3 regions of the Pseudomonas nunensis genome follow, and region 2 is predicted to be linked to each of the others. Evidence: predicted binding sites of a transcription regulator. Region 2 holds the regulator's gene; each other region holds the start of a gene.
What was found. The regulator sigma-54, encoded in region 2, starts transcription at its own class of promoters, with help from an activator protein. The targets are predictions, from matches to a motif close to ANTGGCATNNANNTTGCTNT.

Region 1: flgB (flagellar basal body rod protein FlgB) is a predicted target of sigma-54. The motif match lies at 3,005-3,024, and genes of this name have one in related genera.
Region 3: NK667_RS17940 (CmpA/NrtA family ABC transporter substrate-binding protein) is a predicted target of sigma-54. The motif match lies at 4,452-4,471, and genes of this name have one in related genera.

What each region holds. Positions count from the first base shown of each region.
Region 1 covers NZ_CP101125.1:667,109-672,991, reverse strand. The annotation lists gene flgE (flagellar hook protein FlgE) at 1-1,332, opposite strand; gene flgD (flagellar hook assembly protein FlgD) at 1,364-2,092, opposite strand; gene flgC (flagellar basal body rod protein FlgC) at 2,108-2,551, opposite strand; gene flgB (flagellar basal body rod protein FlgB) at 2,555-2,962, opposite strand; gene cheR (protein-glutamate O-methyltransferase CheR) at 3,327-4,154, opposite strand; gene NK667_RS03070 (chemotaxis protein CheV) at 4,201-5,133, opposite strand; gene flgA (flagellar basal body P-ring formation chaperone FlgA) at 5,219-5,883, shown strand, end outside.
Region 2 covers NZ_CP101125.1:5,180,153-5,186,035, reverse strand. The annotation lists gene NK667_RS22875 (ZIP family metal transporter) at 1-145, shown strand, start outside; gene NK667_RS22870 (HPr family phosphocarrier protein) at 300-575, opposite strand; gene rapZ (RNase adapter RapZ) at 591-1,448, opposite strand; gene ptsN (PTS IIA-like nitrogen regulatory protein PtsN) at 1,451-1,915, opposite strand; gene hpf (ribosome hibernation-promoting factor, HPF/YfiA family) at 1,928-2,236, opposite strand; gene NK667_RS22850 (RNA polymerase factor sigma-54) at 2,310-3,803, opposite strand; gene lptB (LPS export ABC transporter ATP-binding protein) at 3,988-4,713, opposite strand; gene lptA (lipopolysaccharide transport periplasmic protein LptA) at 4,713-5,261, opposite strand; gene lptC (LPS export ABC transporter periplasmic protein LptC) at 5,248-5,820, opposite strand; gene NK667_RS22830 (KdsC family phosphatase) at 5,834-5,883, opposite strand, start outside.
Region 3 covers NZ_CP101125.1:4,137,466-4,143,348, reverse strand. The annotation lists gene NK667_RS17955 (bifunctional protein-serine/threonine kinase/phosphatase) at 1-978, opposite strand, end outside; gene NK667_RS17950 (nitrate/nitrite transporter) at 989-2,200, opposite strand; gene NK667_RS17945 (ANTAR domain-containing response regulator) at 2,532-3,107, opposite strand; gene NK667_RS17940 (CmpA/NrtA family ABC transporter substrate-binding protein) at 3,123-4,334, opposite strand; gene NK667_RS17935 (quinone-dependent dihydroorotate dehydrogenase) at 4,564-5,583, shown strand; gene rmf (ribosome modulation factor) at 5,868-5,883, opposite strand, start outside.

The DNA.
Region 1 (5,883 bases), 2.8 Mb from region 2:
TCAGGTCATCTGAATGATGGTCTGCATGATGGTGCTCTGGGTGGAGATGGTCTTGGCGTTCGCCTGGTAGTTGCTCTGCGCCTTGATCAGGTTGACCAGTTCGTTGGTCAGGTTGACGTTTGACTCTTCCAGGGAGTTGGACTGGATAGAACCCAGAGTGCCGGTTTCCGGCGCGTCGTAGCCCGGGATACCCGAAGCGAACGTCTCTTTCCAGCTGGTGCCGCCAATCGCTTGCAGGCCTTGTTCGTTGGTGAAGCTGGCCAGCGCAACCTGGCCGATGGCCTTGCTCTGGTTGTTGCTGAAGTTGGCGAACAGGGTGCCGGTGCCGTCGATGGTCAGGTTGGTGATCTGGCCAGTGGCGTAGCCGTCCTGGGTCGGGATGGAACGCGCGGTGTCTGCGTTGTACTGGGTGGTATTGGCCATGGAGATCGTCACGCCTGCCGGGTTGGCTGCCGCGCCGTTGGCCTTCCAGACGCCGTTGGTCACAGTGCCCGGTACCCAGCTAGTCATTTTCAGGTCGCTGCTGATGACCGGTGCACCAGGTGGTGCCGGAGTGCTGACCTGAGTCAGTTTACCATTGGTGTCGAACGACAGCGTCGAGGCTACCGGCGGGGTCGCTGCAGCGGTTGGATCACTGCCGGTCGCATCCGGGTTACGACCATCCACCAGGGTGTAGACCTTCCAGGTGTTGGAACCGGTTTTCACCATGTACTGATCCATGGTGTGCTGGTTGCCCTGGCTGTCATAGATCGGGGTGCTGAACGACTTGGTATAGGTCGCCGTCAGGGTCGGGTTGAACTTGCCAGCCGGGACAGTATCGTCGATGACCGGAGCCGTCGAGTTCAGGTTGATTGTCGAAGTCACGGTCGAAGTGGTCTTCGGCGCCAGGTTCGAGGTGTCGAGTTTCAAGTCAGTCAACACGCCGTTGATGATCTTGCCGTTGGCATCCACGCCGTAGCCTTGCAGGCGGGACGTGTAATCGGTGTTGGTGATGAAACCGTCCTTGTCGACCTTGAACGTACCGTTACGGGTGTAGGACGTCGCACCGTTGTTGCTCAGGGTGAAGAAACCCGAGCCGTTGATGCCCATGTCCAGCACGTTACCGGTGTTGTTGATGTCACCTTGGGTGAACTGCTGGGAAACGTTGGCCAGGCGCACACCGCTGCCGACCACTTGGCTGCCGCTGCCGAGCTTGGTCGCCGAGTAGACGTCTTCAAATTCGGTACGGGAGGATTTGAAACCGGTGGTCGCGACGTTGGCGATGTTGTTGCCGGTCACGTCCAGTTGTTTATTGGCTGCATAGAGACCGCTAAGGCCGATATTGAAAGACATATTCCACTCCTTTGTGCCGGGTTAGTCGGCTCTATATACCAATGGTTTGAACTTTGGACAGCGCCACCGGGCCCAGGCCCGCGAGGTTGAGCATCAGCTCGCCGCCGGTCTGGCTGAGGGTCACGCTGTTGACGGTGGCCGGCAGGTAAACCGCCAGGTCCGTCGCCGTGCCGTTGACCGGTGCACTGGCCTTAATGGTGTAGGCGCCGACCGGAACGGGGTTGCCGCTCGAATCCTTGCCATCCCATGTGAAGCTGGAACTGCCGACCGCGCGGGTGCCCAGGTCGATGGTGCGGACCGTCTTGCCGTCTTTGTCGGCAATGGTCACCGTGCCGCTGCTGATCGACGAAGTCAGGTTCACCGAGCCGGTAACAGCCTTGGTCGGATCATCGACCTGGATGTTGTTGGTCTGCACGATCACGGAACGGCCGACCAGGGACGAAGCCTGCAACGCTTGCGAAGAGCTGTAGTTGCCGGCAATCGAGCTGACCGTGCTGTTAAGCGTGGTGATGCCTTCCAGGCTGCTGAACTGGGCCAACTGGGCGACGAACGCACTGTTGTCCTGCGGGTCCAGCGGGTTCTGGTTTTTCAGCTGCGTCACCAGCAATTGCAGGAACGCATCCTTGCCCAACGTCTGGCCGCCCGTCGCGCTGTTGGTCGCGGAGGCAATGCCGCCGGACGTGGAGCTGCTGGATTTAACGGAAGAGTTCGCCAGGATGTCGTTGAGGCTGAGGCTGCTGGTGGAATCGGTAACACTCATCTGAGTCGCCCCTTATCACTGACCGAGGGTCAGGACCTTCTGCATCATGGTTTTGGCGGTGTTCATCATTTCGGCGTTGGTCTGGAACGAACGGCTCGCGGAAATCATGTCGGCCATTTCTTCCACGACGTTGACGTTCGGGTAGTAGACGTAGCCCTTGGCGTCGGCCGCCGGATGGTTCGGCTCGTAACGCGCTTCAAGGTTGCTCTGGTCTTCGACCACGCCGAGCACTTGCACGCCTTGACCGGCGGCGTCCTGGCTCTGGAACAGCGAATCGCTGCCGCCGTTCTGGCCGCCCTGGAACATGGTGGCGAATACCGGGTGACGGGCGCGATAGGTCTGGTCGATGCTCGACGAGACGGTTTCGGCGTTGGCGATGTTCGAGGCCACGGTGTTGAGGCGCGTGGTCTGGGCACTCATGCCGCTACCGGCAATGTTGAAAACACTGGCAAGGGACATGACTTACTCTCCACGCAGGGCTGAAACCAGCCCTTTGAATTTGCTGTTGAGCAGGGTGAAGCTGGCCTGGAAGCCGACCGCGTTTTCCGCGTAGTTCGACTGTTCCAGTTGAGCGTCCACGGTGTTCTGGTCGATCGACGGTTGCATCGGCGTGCGATACAGCAGCGACTCGTCGCCATTGCCCAGGCCTTCAGCTTCGATATGACGGCTGTTGGTCATGTTCAAGGCGAAAGTACCGCCCTTGGTTTTCTCGTTCTGTGCGGCAAGCACTTTGGAGAAGTCCAGATCCCGAGCCTTGTAGTTCGGGGTGTCGGCGTTGGCGATGTTGTTGGCCAAGACTTCGGCACGCTGGGCGCGGAAGCCCAGGGCTTGTTCGTGGATACCGAGCGCTTTATCGAAGCTGATGCTCATGTCGGGAAACCTTCGGGTGACCTGATTTTTCGTAACTTGAACATAGCAAGCGGCGTGCCAATTCAAAAAACGCCGTAAACCGGGGCTTTGCGGGCATCGGCAAGGCGGCAATGCCAGAAAAGCGGCAACGAGTTTCCGCCGTCTGCCGCTTTTCTGCCGCTTTCCCACGGGCAACACCGTTTCAAATTGTAGGAGCGAGGCTTGCCCGCGAAAGCGTCGGGACAGTCAATGATGATGTTGTCTGACACGCCGCTTTCGCGGGCAAGCCTCGCTCCTACAGGTAGTGCGGTGTTTGTGGGAAATCAGCAGGCATAAAAAAACGGGAGCCCCTGAGGACTCCCGTTTTTGTGATGCCGTCAACGAATCACTTCGCCTGGTAAATGATCCCCGGGCTGCACTGGACCATCTGGTAGTGATCCGGCAAACCGTTCAGCGCTTCGGACGCGCCGAGGAACAGATAGCCACCTGGCTTCAAAGTGCTGTGGATGCGCAACAGGATGTCTTTCTTCACCTCGGCGGAGAAGTAGATCAGCACGTTGCGGCAGAACACGATGTCGAACTTGCCCAGCGCCGCGTAGCTATCGAGCAGGTTGAACGAACGGAACTCGACCCGGCTTTTGATCGGCGCCTTGATCGCCCAACGTCCAGGCCCTTTCGGATCGAAGAAACGTTGCAAACGCTCGGGCGACAGGCCGCGACCGATTGCCAGGCTGTCGTACTCGCCGGTCTTGCAGTTGGTCAGCATGGTGCCGGACAGGTCGGTGGCAACGATCTGCACGCCCATCTTCAACTGGCCCATGTTGGTCCGCTCGAACTCGTCGATCGACATCGACAGCGAATACGGTTCCTGACCCGACGAACACGCCGCCGACCAGATGCGCAGCCGTTGACCGGGAGCAGCCTTGATCGCTTCGGGCAGTACCTTGTTCTTCAAGACTTCAAACGGATAGGTGTCACGAAACCACAGGGTTTCGTTGGTCGTCATGGCATCCACCACCATCTCGCGCAAACCACTGCGCGGCTGGGTCTGGATGCGCTGGACCAGCTCACCCAGGGATTTGATGCCCTGCTGTTCCATCAGTTTGTTGAGACGGCTCGAGACCAGGTATTGCTTGTTTTCACCGAGCAAAATGCCACAGGCTTTTTCCAGGAAGACCCGGAACTGTTCGAAATCCAAATTACCCGTAGACAAAGATACCGCCTCTTAAATCGTGTTGAACGCCAAGGGCAAAAGGCCCCTAGCTGATATCTGCTGCTTTGATCCGGTCGACTACCCGGGATGCCAGGTCATCAGGGCGGAATTTGGCAAGGAAGTCATCGGCACCGACTTTCTTGACCATCGCCTGATTGAATACACCCGACAACGAAGTATGCAGGATGATATGAAGCTTTTGCATGCGTGGGTCAGCGCGGATCTCGGCCGTCAGGGTGTACCCGTCCATCTCCGGCATCTCGATGTCGGAGATCATCATCAGGAACTCTTCTTCCGGCTTCTTGCCCTCATCGACCAGTTTGCGCAGGTATTCCAGCGCTTGCCGACCGTCGTTCAGCGCCACCACTTCGACACCGATCGTTTGCAGGCAACGCGTGACCTGCTTGCGCGCCACCGACGAGTCATCGACCGTCAGCACTCGCAAGGACAACGCCTTGTGCTGGGTTTCGACATCGACCACACCCACCGAAATCGCTTCCGGCGTCGGCGCCACCTCCGCGAGGATCTTCTCGACGTCGATGATTTCGACTAACTGATTGTCGACCCGAGTCACAGCCGTGAGGTAATGATCGCGTCCCGTGCCCTTGGGTGGCGGATGGATCTCCTCCCAGTTCATGTTGACGATGCGCTCTACCGACCGGACCAGGAAGCCTTGGGTCTTGGTGTTGTACTCCGTGATGATCACGAAGGGATTGCTTTGATCTTTAAGTGCACCGGCACCGGTGGCCATCGCCAGATCAAGGATCGGGATGGTCGCCCCACGAATATTTGCCACACCGCACACGACGGGACTGGACTTGGGCATCAGAGTCAGTTTGGGGCATTGCAGCACCTCACGAACCTTGAACACGTTGATCCCATACAGCTGCTGGCCGTCGAGACGGAACAACAACAGCTCAAGGCGATTCTGCCCTACCAGTTGCGTGCGCTGGTTTACCGAATCCATTACACCAGCCATGCCCAGACTCCTACACCAACAACGCTAAGTTGTGTTGCGACGCACATTCATCACTAAACGGCACGGCGCTTGCTTTTTAACCCGTATGAACAAACAAACGACATTTTTCCGACACCTGACATCAAACTACCGCAAATTGCTTTGCGCGGTGTCGGCTGTTTGCCTGTTGCCTCTTGGCAGCCCTGCCGTTGCTGACGCGGTTACCTTGCCTGACATGCTTATCGGCGTCACTCAGGGCTTTCTTGAATTCACCGTAGAAGACTATCTGGCCACCAGTCAAACGGAAGGCCGCTACGAAATCGAGGTCAAGCAGCTCGATCCGCGGCTGCGTATGCCCATGTGCGACAAGGAATTGACAGCCTCGCTGGAGAGCCCGGCCACCCCGATCGGTCGGGTAACGGTCAAGGTCCGCTGCGAGGGCAGCTCCCCGTGGACAGTGTTCGTGCCCGCTCAAGTGCGCCTGTTTCGAGACGTTGTGATCACCACTCGACCACTCAAGCGCGCGGGCATTATCGAACCCGGCGATGTCGCTATGCGCGAGCGCGACATCAGCCTGATCAACCAGGGATATTTCACTTCGGTTGACCAGGCGATTGGACAGAAACTTACCCGACCAACGGTAGGCGATCAGGTGATTACCCTCGTCCACCTGGAACAGGCGGAAGTCGTGCGCAAAGGTGATCAGGTGGTGATTACCGCACGCAGTGGTACGCTCAGTGTTCGCATGCCGGGCGAAGCCCTCTCCAATGG
Region 2 (5,883 bases):
GGCGCTGGCGGCCGGGGCAATGCTGCTGGTGGTGACCCATGAGGTCATCCCGGAGTCGCGACGCAATGGTCACGACAAACTGGCTAGCCTGGGATTGTTGATGGGGTTTTGCTTGATGATGGTCATGGATACGGCGCTGGCTTGACGCGGGTTTTGTAGCAGCTGGCGAAGCCTGCGTTCGGCTGCGAAGCAGTCGTCAATCCTGTGCAAGCGGTTTGCGTGTGAGACCGTATTGTCTGATTTCACCACTGCTTCGCAGCCGAACGCAGGCTTCGCCAGCTGCTACACAAGGATGCGGATCAGCCACCTTCGCCGAAGTAGTCGTTGATCAGTGCCACCAATGCTTGCAGCGCCTCTTCAGCCTGTTCGCCTTCAGTGCTCAGGTGGATCTTTGTGCCTTTGCCAGCCGCCAACATCATCATGGCCATGATGCTTTTACCGTCGACTGTGGATTCCGGCGTGCGTCCTACTCTGATCGAGCAATCCTTGAACTCACCGGCAACGCCAACGAATTTTGCAGAAGCGCGGGCGTGCAGGCCCAGCTTGTTGATGATTTCAATTTCCAGAGCAGGCATCGCGTTGTGAATCCTTTAGCTGAGGTCGCGGTGGCGAACCTGGACGTTCTTCAGGGATTGTTGCAGGGCCTGACCCAGACGTTCGGTCAGGTAGACGGAGCGGTGATGACCGCCGGTGCAGCCAATGGCAATGGTGACGTAGGCGCGGTTGCTGGCGGCAAATCGCGGTAGCCACTTGAACAGGTAACCGTAGATATCCTGGAACATCTCTTCGACGTCCGGCTGCGCAGCCAGGTACTCGGCCACTGGTTGATCGAGTCCTGATTGCGCTCGCAGCTCCGGTTTCCAGTACGGATTGGGCAGGCAACGCACGTCGAACACCACGTCGGCATCTACCGGCATGCCACGCTTGAACCCGAAAGACTCCACCAGGAACGCCGTGCCGGGCTCCGGCTGGTTCAGCAGGCGCAATTTGATGGTGTCGCGCAACTGGTACAGGTTCAGGCTGGTGGTGTTGATCTTGAGGTCAGCCAGATCGGCGATCGGCCCCAGCAACTGCGTCTCGTCTTCGATCGCCTCGGCCAGTGAGCGATTGGCGTTGCTCAGCGGGTGGCGGCGGCGGGTTTCCGAGAAACGCTTGAGCAGGGTTTCTTCATCGGCGTCCAGGTACAGCACATCGCACTGGATATGCCGGCTGCGAACTTCTTCAAGTAATTCGGGAAAGCGCGAGAGGTGGCTGGGCAGGTTGCGCGCGTCGATGGACACGGCGACCAGCGGCTGTGCCAGCTCGGTATGAATCAGGGCGCGTTCGGCCAGTTCCGGCAGCAAACCGGCGGGCAGGTTGTCGATGCAGTAGTAGCCGTTGTCCTCAAGGACATTGAGCGCGGTACTTTTACCGGAGCCGGAACGGCCACTGACAATGATCAGGCGCATGATTAGTGACCGTTTTGCTCGTCCAGGACAACCTGATACAAGGCTTCGTTGCTCGGGGCACTGCGCAGTTTTTCGCGTACTTCCTTGCGATCGAGCATGCTGGCGATCTGGCGCAGCAACTCCAGGTGCGCATCGGTGGCGGCTTGCGGGACGAGCAGGACAAACAGCAAGTCAACCGGGGCGCCGTCGATGGCGTCGAAATCGATAGGTGCATCAAGGTGCATCAGGGCGCTGATGGGGGAGTTGCAACCCTTGAGGCGACAGTGGGGGATGGCGATGCCGTTGCCAAAACCGGTCGAACCGAGTTTTTCACGGGCAATCAGAGCCTCGAAGACATCTTGCATCTCCAGATCCGGCACTTCCCGGGCGATCAGGTTGGCAATTTGCTCGAGGGCTTTCTTTTTACTGCCGCCCGGCACGTTCACGAGGGAACGGCCGGGGGTCAGGATATTTTCAAGTCGGATCATGGGTAGGGAGTGTTAACGACCGGTCGCGCCCTGGAGGAGGCTCTGGGTCTTTTCCTTATGCTTTTTGAGTTGTTTATCCAGCTTGTCGGTAAGTGAGTCGATCGCCGCGTACATATCGGTATGTTCCGCGTTGGCGACCACTTCACTGCCGGGAATATGCAGGGTGGCTTCGATTTTCTGCTTCAGCTTTTCGACCGTCATCGTCACCTGCACATTGGTGATCTTGTCGAAATGCCGCTCTAATCGTTCGAGTTTTTCGCCGATGTAGGCGCGCAGGGGTTCGGTCACTTCCAGTTGGTGTCCACTGATGTTGACTTGCATACAGCTTCTCCTTCGTTGCCAGTGCATAAAGCGGCAGGTAGAGGTACCTGCCACTGGAACGCTGTGCTGTGGCTTACATCAACCGCTTGCGTTCGCTCGAAGGCGCGATCCCGAGGGACTCGCGGTACTTGGCGACGGTGCGGCGAGCCACCTGAATGCCTTGTGCCTCCAGTAAACCAGCGATCTTGCTGTCACTCAACGGCTTTTTCTGATTTTCCGCGGCAACCAGTTTTTTGATGATCGCGCGGATCGCTGTGGACGAGCATTCACCGCCTTCAGAGGTGCTGACATGGCTGGAGAAAAAGTATTTCAGCTCATATATGCCCCGAGGGGTATGCATGAACTTCTGGGTAGTTACCCGCGAAATCGTCGATTCGTGCATGCCCACTGCTTCGGCGATGTCATGCAGGACCAGCGGTTTCATGGCTTCGTCGCCGTATTCCAGGAAGCCGCGTTGGTGCTCGACGATCTGGGTGGCCACTTTCATCAGGGTTTCGTTGCGGCTTTGCAGGCTCTTGATGAACCAGCGGGCTTCCTGCAACTGATTGCGCATGAAGGTGTTGTCGGCGCTGGTGTCGGCGCGGCGTACGAAACCGGCGTACTGGGCGTTGACCCGCAGCCGTGGCACCGACTCCTGGTTCAACTCCACCAGCCAGCGCTCGTTGTCCTTGCGCACGATCACGTCGGGAACGACGTATTCGGCTTCGCTGGACTCGATTTGCGAGCCCGGACGCGGGTTCAGGCTCTGGACCAGTTCGATGACCTGGCGCAGTTCATCTTCCTTGAGTTTCATGCGGCGCATCAACTGGCTGTAGTCGCGGCTGCCGAGCAGGTCGATGTAATCGGTGACCAGGCGCTTGGCCTCGGCCAGCCAAGGCGTCTTGGCGGCCAGTTGGCGCAATTGCAGCAACAGGCATTCGCCCAGGTTGCGGGCGCCGATTCCGGCCGGTTCGAATTGCTGGATGCGGTGCAGGACGGCTTCGATTTCGTCCAGTTCGATGTCCAGTTCCGGATCGAAGGCTTCGAGGATTTCCTCGAGGGTTTCGTCCAGATAGCCCTGATTGTTGATGCAATCGATCAGGGTCACGGCGATCAGGCGATCGGTGTCGGACATCGGTGCCAGGTTGAGTTGCCAGAGCAGGTGGCTTTGCAGGCTCTCGCCGGCCGATGTGCGGGTGGTGAAATCCCACTCGTCGTCATCGTTGCTCGGCAGGCTGCTGGCGCTGGTCTGGTAGACGTCTTCCCACGCGGTATCGACGGGCAGCTCGTTGGGAATGCGCTCGTTCCAGTCGCCTTCCTCGAGGTTATCCACCGTCGGGGCGGTTTCCTGGTAGGAGGGTTCCGAAACATCGGCGTTGGGTTGCTGTTCGGCTTTGTCGGCCAAGGGGTCGGCGTTATCGAAGTCGTCGCCTTCTTCCTGGCGTTCGAGCATCGGATTGGACTCCAGGGCCTCCTGGATTTCCTGTTGCAGGTCCAGGGTCGACAATTGGAGCAGGCGGATGGCCTGTTGCAGCTGAGGTGTCATCGTCAGCTGCTGGCCCATTCTCAAGACTAGCGATGGTTTCATGGCAGGGGCTTAACACCTTATTCGCCGGCGCGCATGCGCCATCCACTACAGGGCGCCGGAGCGCCAAACTTAAGCAAATTATATGCCCGATACTGCAGGGTTTGCCTAGAGCGCTGTAACAATAAAAAAATGTTGATTTTTTATCGATACAAGCGCTCGGGCTTCCAGCCAGACACCTCAGTGCTTAAAGGCGGAACTCATGGCCCAGGTACACTTCCTTGACCAGTTCGTTGGCCAGGATGGTGGCAGAGTCACCTTCGGCGATCAGCTGGCCATCGTTGACGATGTAGGCGGTTTCGCAGATATCCAGGGTTTCACGGACGTTGTGGTCGGTGATCAGCACGCCAATGCCCTTGGCCTTGAGGTGATGGATGATCTGTTTGATGTCGCCTACCGAAATCGGGTCTACACCGGCGAAAGGTTCGTCGAGCAGGATGAATTTCGGGTTGGTGGCCAGCGCGCGGGCGATTTCTACCCGGCGGCGTTCACCACCGGACAGGCTCATGCCCAGGTTGTCGCGGATATGGCTGATGTGGAATTCCTGCAGCAGGCTTTCCAGCTCTTTGCGGCGACCGGCCTTGTCGAGTTCCTTGCGGGTCTCGAGGATGGCCATGATGTTGTCGGCCACCGACAGTTTGCGGAAGATCGACGCTTCCTGCGGAAGATAGCCGATACCGGCCTTTGCACGACCGTGCATCGGCTGGTGGCTGACGTCCAGGTCGTCGATCAGTACGCGGCCCTGATCGGCCTGTACCAGGCCGACGATCATGTAGAAACAGGTGGTCTTGCCGGCGCCGTTCGGGCCCAGCAGGCCGACGATCTGACCGCTGTCGATAGACAGGCTGACATCACGCACGACCTGGCGGCTCTTGTAGCTCTTGGCCAGATGCTGAGCTTTCAGGGTTGCCATTAATTGGCCTTTTTCTGGTCGGTTTTCGGCTTCGGCTGGATCACCATGTCAATGCGCGGACGCGATTCGGTGACCTTGTTACCCGTGGCACGACCGGCGCTCGCCAGTTTCTTGACCGTGTCGTAGACGATTTTCTCGCCCTGGGTGGTGTTGTTGTCTTTGTCGACAACCTTGGCCTTGTCGATCAGCACGACGCGGTTTTGCGCGGCGTGGTACTGGATGGTCACGCCCCAGCCCTGGACAGGCTTGGAGTCGCCAGCGGTCTGCAGTTGCTCGAAGTAGGCAAGGTTGCCCACCGAGGTCACGACATCGATGTCACCGGCCGGGGTGCGGGTGATGGTCACGGTGTTGCCGGTGACCTTCATCGAGCCCTGGGTAATGATCACGTCGCCTTTATAGGTGGCAACGCCGTTCTTGTCGTCCAGCTGGGCATCGTCGGCCTGAATGCGGATAGGCTGCTCTTGATCGTTCGGCAGAGCCCAGGCGCTCACGCTTCCCAGTGCTGCGCCCAGACTGAGCAAAATAGGGAGAGTTTTAACGAGCCTCATACTGTCCTCTTACGTTCGATAGCAGGTGTATCCTGCTTTCTTTCAAATACGCTTTCATTCCGTTGCCAGTCGATACACCGCCAGCGCCGTCGATTCTAACGGGTTGGTCGGTCTGCGCATATTGCTGCTGCGGGAACACTGTCATACGGGTGCTGGTAACAATCAATTCACGCTTCTGTTCATCGGTGCGCGCAATGCGGACCGAGTCGATCAGCTCTACCTGTGTGCCGTCTGCATTCACTTCGCCACGCAAACTCGTGACATGCCAAGGGAATTCGGTGCCGCGATACATGTTCAGGTCCGGGTTGGTCAGCAGCGACACGTCGGTCGCCTTGAGGTGCTCGACCTTGTCGGACGTCAGGTCGTACTGCAAGCCGCCGTCGGGCAGATACTGAACGCTGTGAGCGTTGAGTGCGTAATAGTCGATTGCGCTTTCATCGACTTTTGCCACTGGCTTGTCGAGGAAGCGTTCCGGGCTGATGTTCCAGTAGCCGACCGCAGCGAATATCGCAGCGATGCAACCGAAGAGCATGAACCTGCGAAACTTTTTGCTCAGAATAAACATAATTGGCTCACAAATACGCGGCGTTGGCCGCATCCAGGCGGCCTTGGGCGCGCAGGA
Region 3 (5,883 bases), 1.0 Mb from region 2:
GGCGGCATGCACTTCAGGAAAGTGCCGGCCGGCCACGCGTTTGAGAAACCATTCCTCCGACAACAAGGCCTGCCCGGCAAGATGATCGTCGTGCAGATGCCCGGGCAAGGTTTTCAGCAGCCAGGGTTGTTGCTGCGCATCTCGTACTCGGTAAAGCAGCGATTGCTGACTCTGGGCAAGAACCCCCTCGACCTGCCAGCCTTCGAAGAACTGCCCCGGTTTCAGTGCGGGCGGCAGCGGCCATTGCTGCAAATGGATCAGTGCATCGCCGATGCTGGTTTCACCCAAGGCGTCGACTCGCACCAACAGGGCGCTGGCGTTGTCCTGGCTACCGGCCAGATGCGCGGCGTTGACCAGGGTCTGCGCGGCGCTTTGCAGATCAGGCTGATCGCGCAAGATTCCGGCAATTGCGGTATCGCCCAACACCGCCCAAACCCCGTCGCTGAGCAAAACGAAGCTCTCATCGAGCAGCAGTTCGCCATCGAGGAAATCCAGCACCAGATGCTGATCGAGCCCCAACGCGCGTTTCAGCACATGTTGCATGCCCGGCTGATCCCAGACGTGATCCTCGCTGACCCGCTGCAACTGGTCGGCGTGCCAGCGATACACTCGGCAATCGCCGACATGCGCCAGGGTAAAACGCCTGCCGCGAATGACCAGAGCACTGACCGTGGTCAGCAGTGGCTGGCCACCGCCATTCGCCTGCAACCAGCGATTTTGCGCCGACAGCAAGCGATCCAGCGCCTGGGCCACGCCCCAGGTTTCCGGGGTTGCGTAGTAATCCAGCGCCAGTGCCTGCAAGGTCGAACGGGCGGCGAGGCCACCATCGGCGCATTGGCTGACGCCGTCGGCGATGGCGAACAGGTAACCCTTGCTCGCCGCCAGCGCCGGGGCCGGGGTCACCAGGCGCAAGGCGTCCTGATTTTCCTCGCGCGGGCCAATGGCACTGGCTTCGGCGAAACTCAGTTGCAGGCTCATTGATGACGCCTCAGACCCGAGCAGCCGTCATCGCGGCCGAACCCCAAGTCGTTCTCCAGCGACGTTTCACGCCATGCAAGCCGAACCAGGCGAGCACGCCCAGGCTGGCGAACAACCACAGGGCCATTTGATAGCTGCCGGTGCTTTGCTTGATCGCGCCCATGCCCGCCGCAAGGGCGAAGCCACCGATGCCGCCGGCCATGCCGATCAGCCCGGTCATCACGCCGATCTCCCGACGAAAACGCTGCGGCACCAGTTGGAACACCGCGCCGTTGCCCGCACCCAGACCGAGCATGGTGCAGACGAAAAGAGCCAGCGCCGCGTAGGAACTCGGCAAGTTGAAACCCACCGCCGCGATGCAGATCGCTGCCACTGTGTACATTCCGAGCAACGTGCGAATGCCACCAAAACGATCCGCCAGGGCGCCGCCCAACGGACGCATCAGGCTGCCACCGAACACGCAGGCGGCGGTGTAGTAACCGGCGGTGACCGGGCTCAAGCCATATTGGTCGTTGAAGTAGCCGGGCAGGGCGCTAGCGAGGCCGATGAAACCACCGAAGGTCACGCTGTAGAAAAACATGAACCACCAGCTGTCGCGGTCACCCAAGGCCTTGAGGTAGTCGGCCATGGACTTGGCTTTCGGCCGTTCCGGGGCGTTTTTGGCCAGCCAGGCGAAGACGATGATGGTCAGGATCAGCGGGATCAGGGCGAAGCCGAACACATTGCTCCAGCCAAACGATGCGGCCAATACCGGGGCGATCAGCGCTGCGAGGACAGTGCCCGAGTTACCGGCACCGGCGATGCCCATGGCCTTGCCTTGATGCTCTGGCGGATACCATTGCGACGCCAGCGGCAGGGCGACGGCGAAGGACGCGCCGGCCATGCCGAGGAACAGCCCCAGCACCAGCGCCTGTTCGTAGCTGTGGATCCCGAGTTTCCAGGCGCCGAACAGTGCGCAGATGACGATCACCTGGCCAATCAGCCCGGCGGTTTTTGGCGACAGGCGATCGGCCAGCAGGCCCATCGCAAAGCGCAATACCGCGCCAGCCAGAATCGGCGTGGCCACCACCATCCCGCGCTGTTGCGTGGTCAGGTGCAGGTCGGCGGCGATTTGCACCGCTAGAGGGCCGAGCAGGTACCAGACCATGAAGCTCAGGTCGAAATAGAGGAAGGCCGCGAACAGGGTCGGGGCATGGCCGGATTTCCAGAAGCTTGAATTCATCGCGCACCTCAGCTGTTAAGCGTCTCGAGAAGGAGTCATGAGCTTGCAAGTGGGGCGCCGCAACGGCCGCACCACCGGCCCCGGTCTCAGGGGCCAAAACAAAAAAACGCCGCCACCTGATCCGCCATGGGGCGAATGAGGTGAGCGACGTCTTTGTCGTAGGTGGGGCAACCGCCGTTGGTTACCTGTGTGGATTACGTAGCGAGATTTGTGCCAACCAGGGAGTCCGAGTCGAGGCCATTCGCGAGCAAGCCCGCTCCCACACTTGAAATGCATTCCCCTGTGGGAGCGGGCTTGCTCGCGAAGGCGGCCTCACAGACTCCGCAGGACGTCAGCCCAACAACTCACCCATGGCAATAATCTGCTCTGCCACCTGGATCAGCTTCTGCTGGCGGCTCATGGCTTGGCGGCGCATCAGGGTGTAGGCCTCTTCTTCGTTGCAGTCCTTCATCTTCATCAACAGCCCTTTGGCCAGCTCGATGCGCTTGCGCTCGGCCAGTTGCTGATCTCGCGCATGCAGTTGCGCACGCAGGGCCTGGTCGCTTTCAAAGCGCGCCATGGCCACGTCGAGAATTGGCTGTAAACGCTGTGCGTGAATGCCTTCGACGATGTAGGCACTGACCCCGGACTTGATCGCCTGGCGCATGACGCCGGGGTCGTGCTCATCGGTAAACATCACGATTGGCCGTGGTTGGTCGCGGGTCACCAGCACCACTTGCTCCATCACATCGCGGCTGGGTGACTCGGTATCGATCAGAATCACGTCCGGACGCACCGTTTCGACGCGTGCGGGCAGGTCGATGGTCAGGCCGGATTCGTCGATTACCTCGAACCCGGCCTCGGTCAGGGCGGCTTTGAGGCGCCCGACTTTCTTCGCTGTGTCGTTGATCAGCAGGATTCGCAACATGTGGGCGGTCTCCTGTCAGCGGCTGGCGAGAAGGGGCGAGCTGTCGCTCATGGCGTGGAGCTTGAAGCCCCGGGCGTAACCGGCCGGGTCCGAACCATCCCAGACTTTGCCGTCGATCAACTGGCTGCTGCGCATTTCCTGACCCCAGGCGGCAACGCCCACCGCTGTTGCGGCCTCACGGTACAAGTCTAGTTGCTGGACCTTGCGCGCCACGCCGAGGTAATCCGGGTCCTCGCGCAGCAAACCCCAGCGGCGGAATTGGGTCATGAACCACATGCCATCGGACAGATACGGAAGATTGACCTCGCCGCCGCCATGGAAACGCAAGGCGTGCGGGTCTTGCCAGCGATTGCCCAGTCCATCGGCGTAATCGCCCAGCAGGCGCGGTTCGATGCTCTCCACAGGTGCGTCGAGATATTCGGGCGCACTCAACAACTGCGCGGTGCTGCGACGGTTTTCCTGGCTGTCTTCGATAAAACGGCTGGCTTCGATGATCGCCATCACCAACGCCCGGGCGGTGTTGGGGTATTGCTCGACAAAGGCGCGGGTGCAGCCGAGGACTTTTTCCGGGTGATCGGGCCAGATGCTTTGGGTCGTCGCCAAGGTGAAACCGAGATTCTGATCGACCGCGCTGGCGCACCATGGCTCACCGACGCAAAAACCGTCGATACGCCCGGCCTGCAAGTGCGCGACCATTTGCGGCGGCGGCACCACCACGCTGTTGACATCCTGCAACGGATGAATGCCCTGGCTCGCCAGCCAGTAATACAGCCACATGGCGTGGGTGCCGGTGGGAAAGGTCTGGGCGAAGGTCAGTTTTGGGCGAGTTTGGTGCACGCGAAGGTGCAGTGCTTCAGGACTGATCACCCCCTGCGCTTGCAAGCCGTGGGACAGGTTGATGCTCTGCCCGTTCTGGTTCAGACCCATCAACACCGCCATGTCCGTGGGCGCGACGCCGCCGATGCCCAGGTGTACCGCGTAAATCAGCCCGTAGAGGCTGTGGGCGGCGTCGAGTTCGCCGCTGACCAGTTTGTCCCGCAGGTTGGCCCAAGACGACTGGCGCTTGAGGTTCATGGTCAGGCCATAGGGTTGGGCGAAGCCCTGGGTGGCGGCGACCACCACCGAGGCGCAGTCGCTCAGGGCCATGAAGCCGATATTGATCGCGGACTTTTCCGGGGCATCGCTGCCGTTGACCCAGGCCAGCGGGCCGGCTGTGGTTTCATTCATCGTTAACACCTTGCAAAAAAAAGCGTCGTCCCAGATCCCCGCGCGAGCAGAACCGGATGACGACGCCATTGTCCGTCGACTCATCCCGTCGTTGGCATGAGTGCTGATGCCTATGCTGGTGCAAGGCATATGCCATCGAACGCTGATTTGTGTGTGCGCCTCGCTTGCGACCCCGATGCCCGGCTATAATCGCCGCCTCATTTCGCCGCCATCGGAGTCAAACCCGCCCATGTACACCCTGGCCCGTCAGCTGTTGTTCAAACTTTCCCCGGAAACCTCCCACGATCTGTCCCTGGACCTGATCGGCGCGGGCGGGCGTTTGGGCCTCAACGGCTTGCTGTGCAAGGCGCCGGCGAAAGTGCCGGTGAAGGTCATGGGCCTGGAGTTTCCGAACCCTGTAGGTTTGGCGGCTGGTCTGGACAAGAACGGCGCGGCCATCGACGGTTTTGCCCAGTTGGGTTTTGGCTTCGTCGAAATCGGCACCATCACCCCGCGTCCGCAACCAGGTAACCCGAAACCACGGATTTTCCGCTTGCCGGAAGCCGAGGCGATCATCAATCGCATGGGGTTCAACAACCTTGGCGTCGATCACCTTCTGGCTCGCGTCGCAGCCGCCAAGTACAAGGGCGTGCTCGGCATCAACATCGGCAAGAACTTCGACACCCCGGTTGAACGGGCGGTGGATGATTACCTGATCTGCCTGGACAAGGTCTACGCCCACGCCAGCTACGTGACGGTCAACGTCAGCTCGCCGAACACCCCGGGCCTGCGCAGCCTGCAGTTCGGTGATTCGCTCAAGCAGTTGCTCGCCGATCTGGCCCAGCGCCGGGCTGAACTCGCATTGCGTCACGGCAAGCACGTACCGTTGGCGATCAAGATCGCCCCGGACATGACCGACGAAGAAACTGCACAGGTCGCACAAGCGCTGATCGAAACCGGGATGGACGCGGTGATCGCCACCAACACCACCCTGAGCCGTGTCGGCGTCGAAGGCCTGGAACATGGTGACGAGGCGGGCGGTCTGTCCGGCGCGCCGGTTCGCGACAAGAGCACCAACACCGTGAAGGTCCTGGCGGCAGAATTGGCCGGCCGGTTGCCTATCATCGCGGTGGGTGGCATCACTGAAGGCAAGCACGCGGCTGAGAAAATCGCTGCGGGTGCGAGTCTGGTGCAGCTCTACTCGGGCTTCATCTATAAAGGCCCGGCGCTGATTCGTGAATCGGTCGACGCTATAGCGGCCTTGCGCTGATGTAGCAGCTGCCGAGCCTGCGAGGCTGCGTTCGGCGGCGAAGCCGTCGTAAAACCTGCATCCACTGTGTAACTGTGAGACGGCGTATCTGATCTTACGACGGCTTCGCCGCCGAACGCAGCCTCGCGGGGCTCGGCAGCTGCTACAGGAGTGGTGGCCGGAGAGCAGACATAAAAAAGGGCACCTCGAAGGTGCCCCTGGGCCGGAGCCCGCCGTCCGGATGGGACGTGCGTGGTTAATGTGTTACGTATTCAGATGATTGTGTTGCAGTGTCAGGCCCTTTGTTAGCCAACGGCGTGA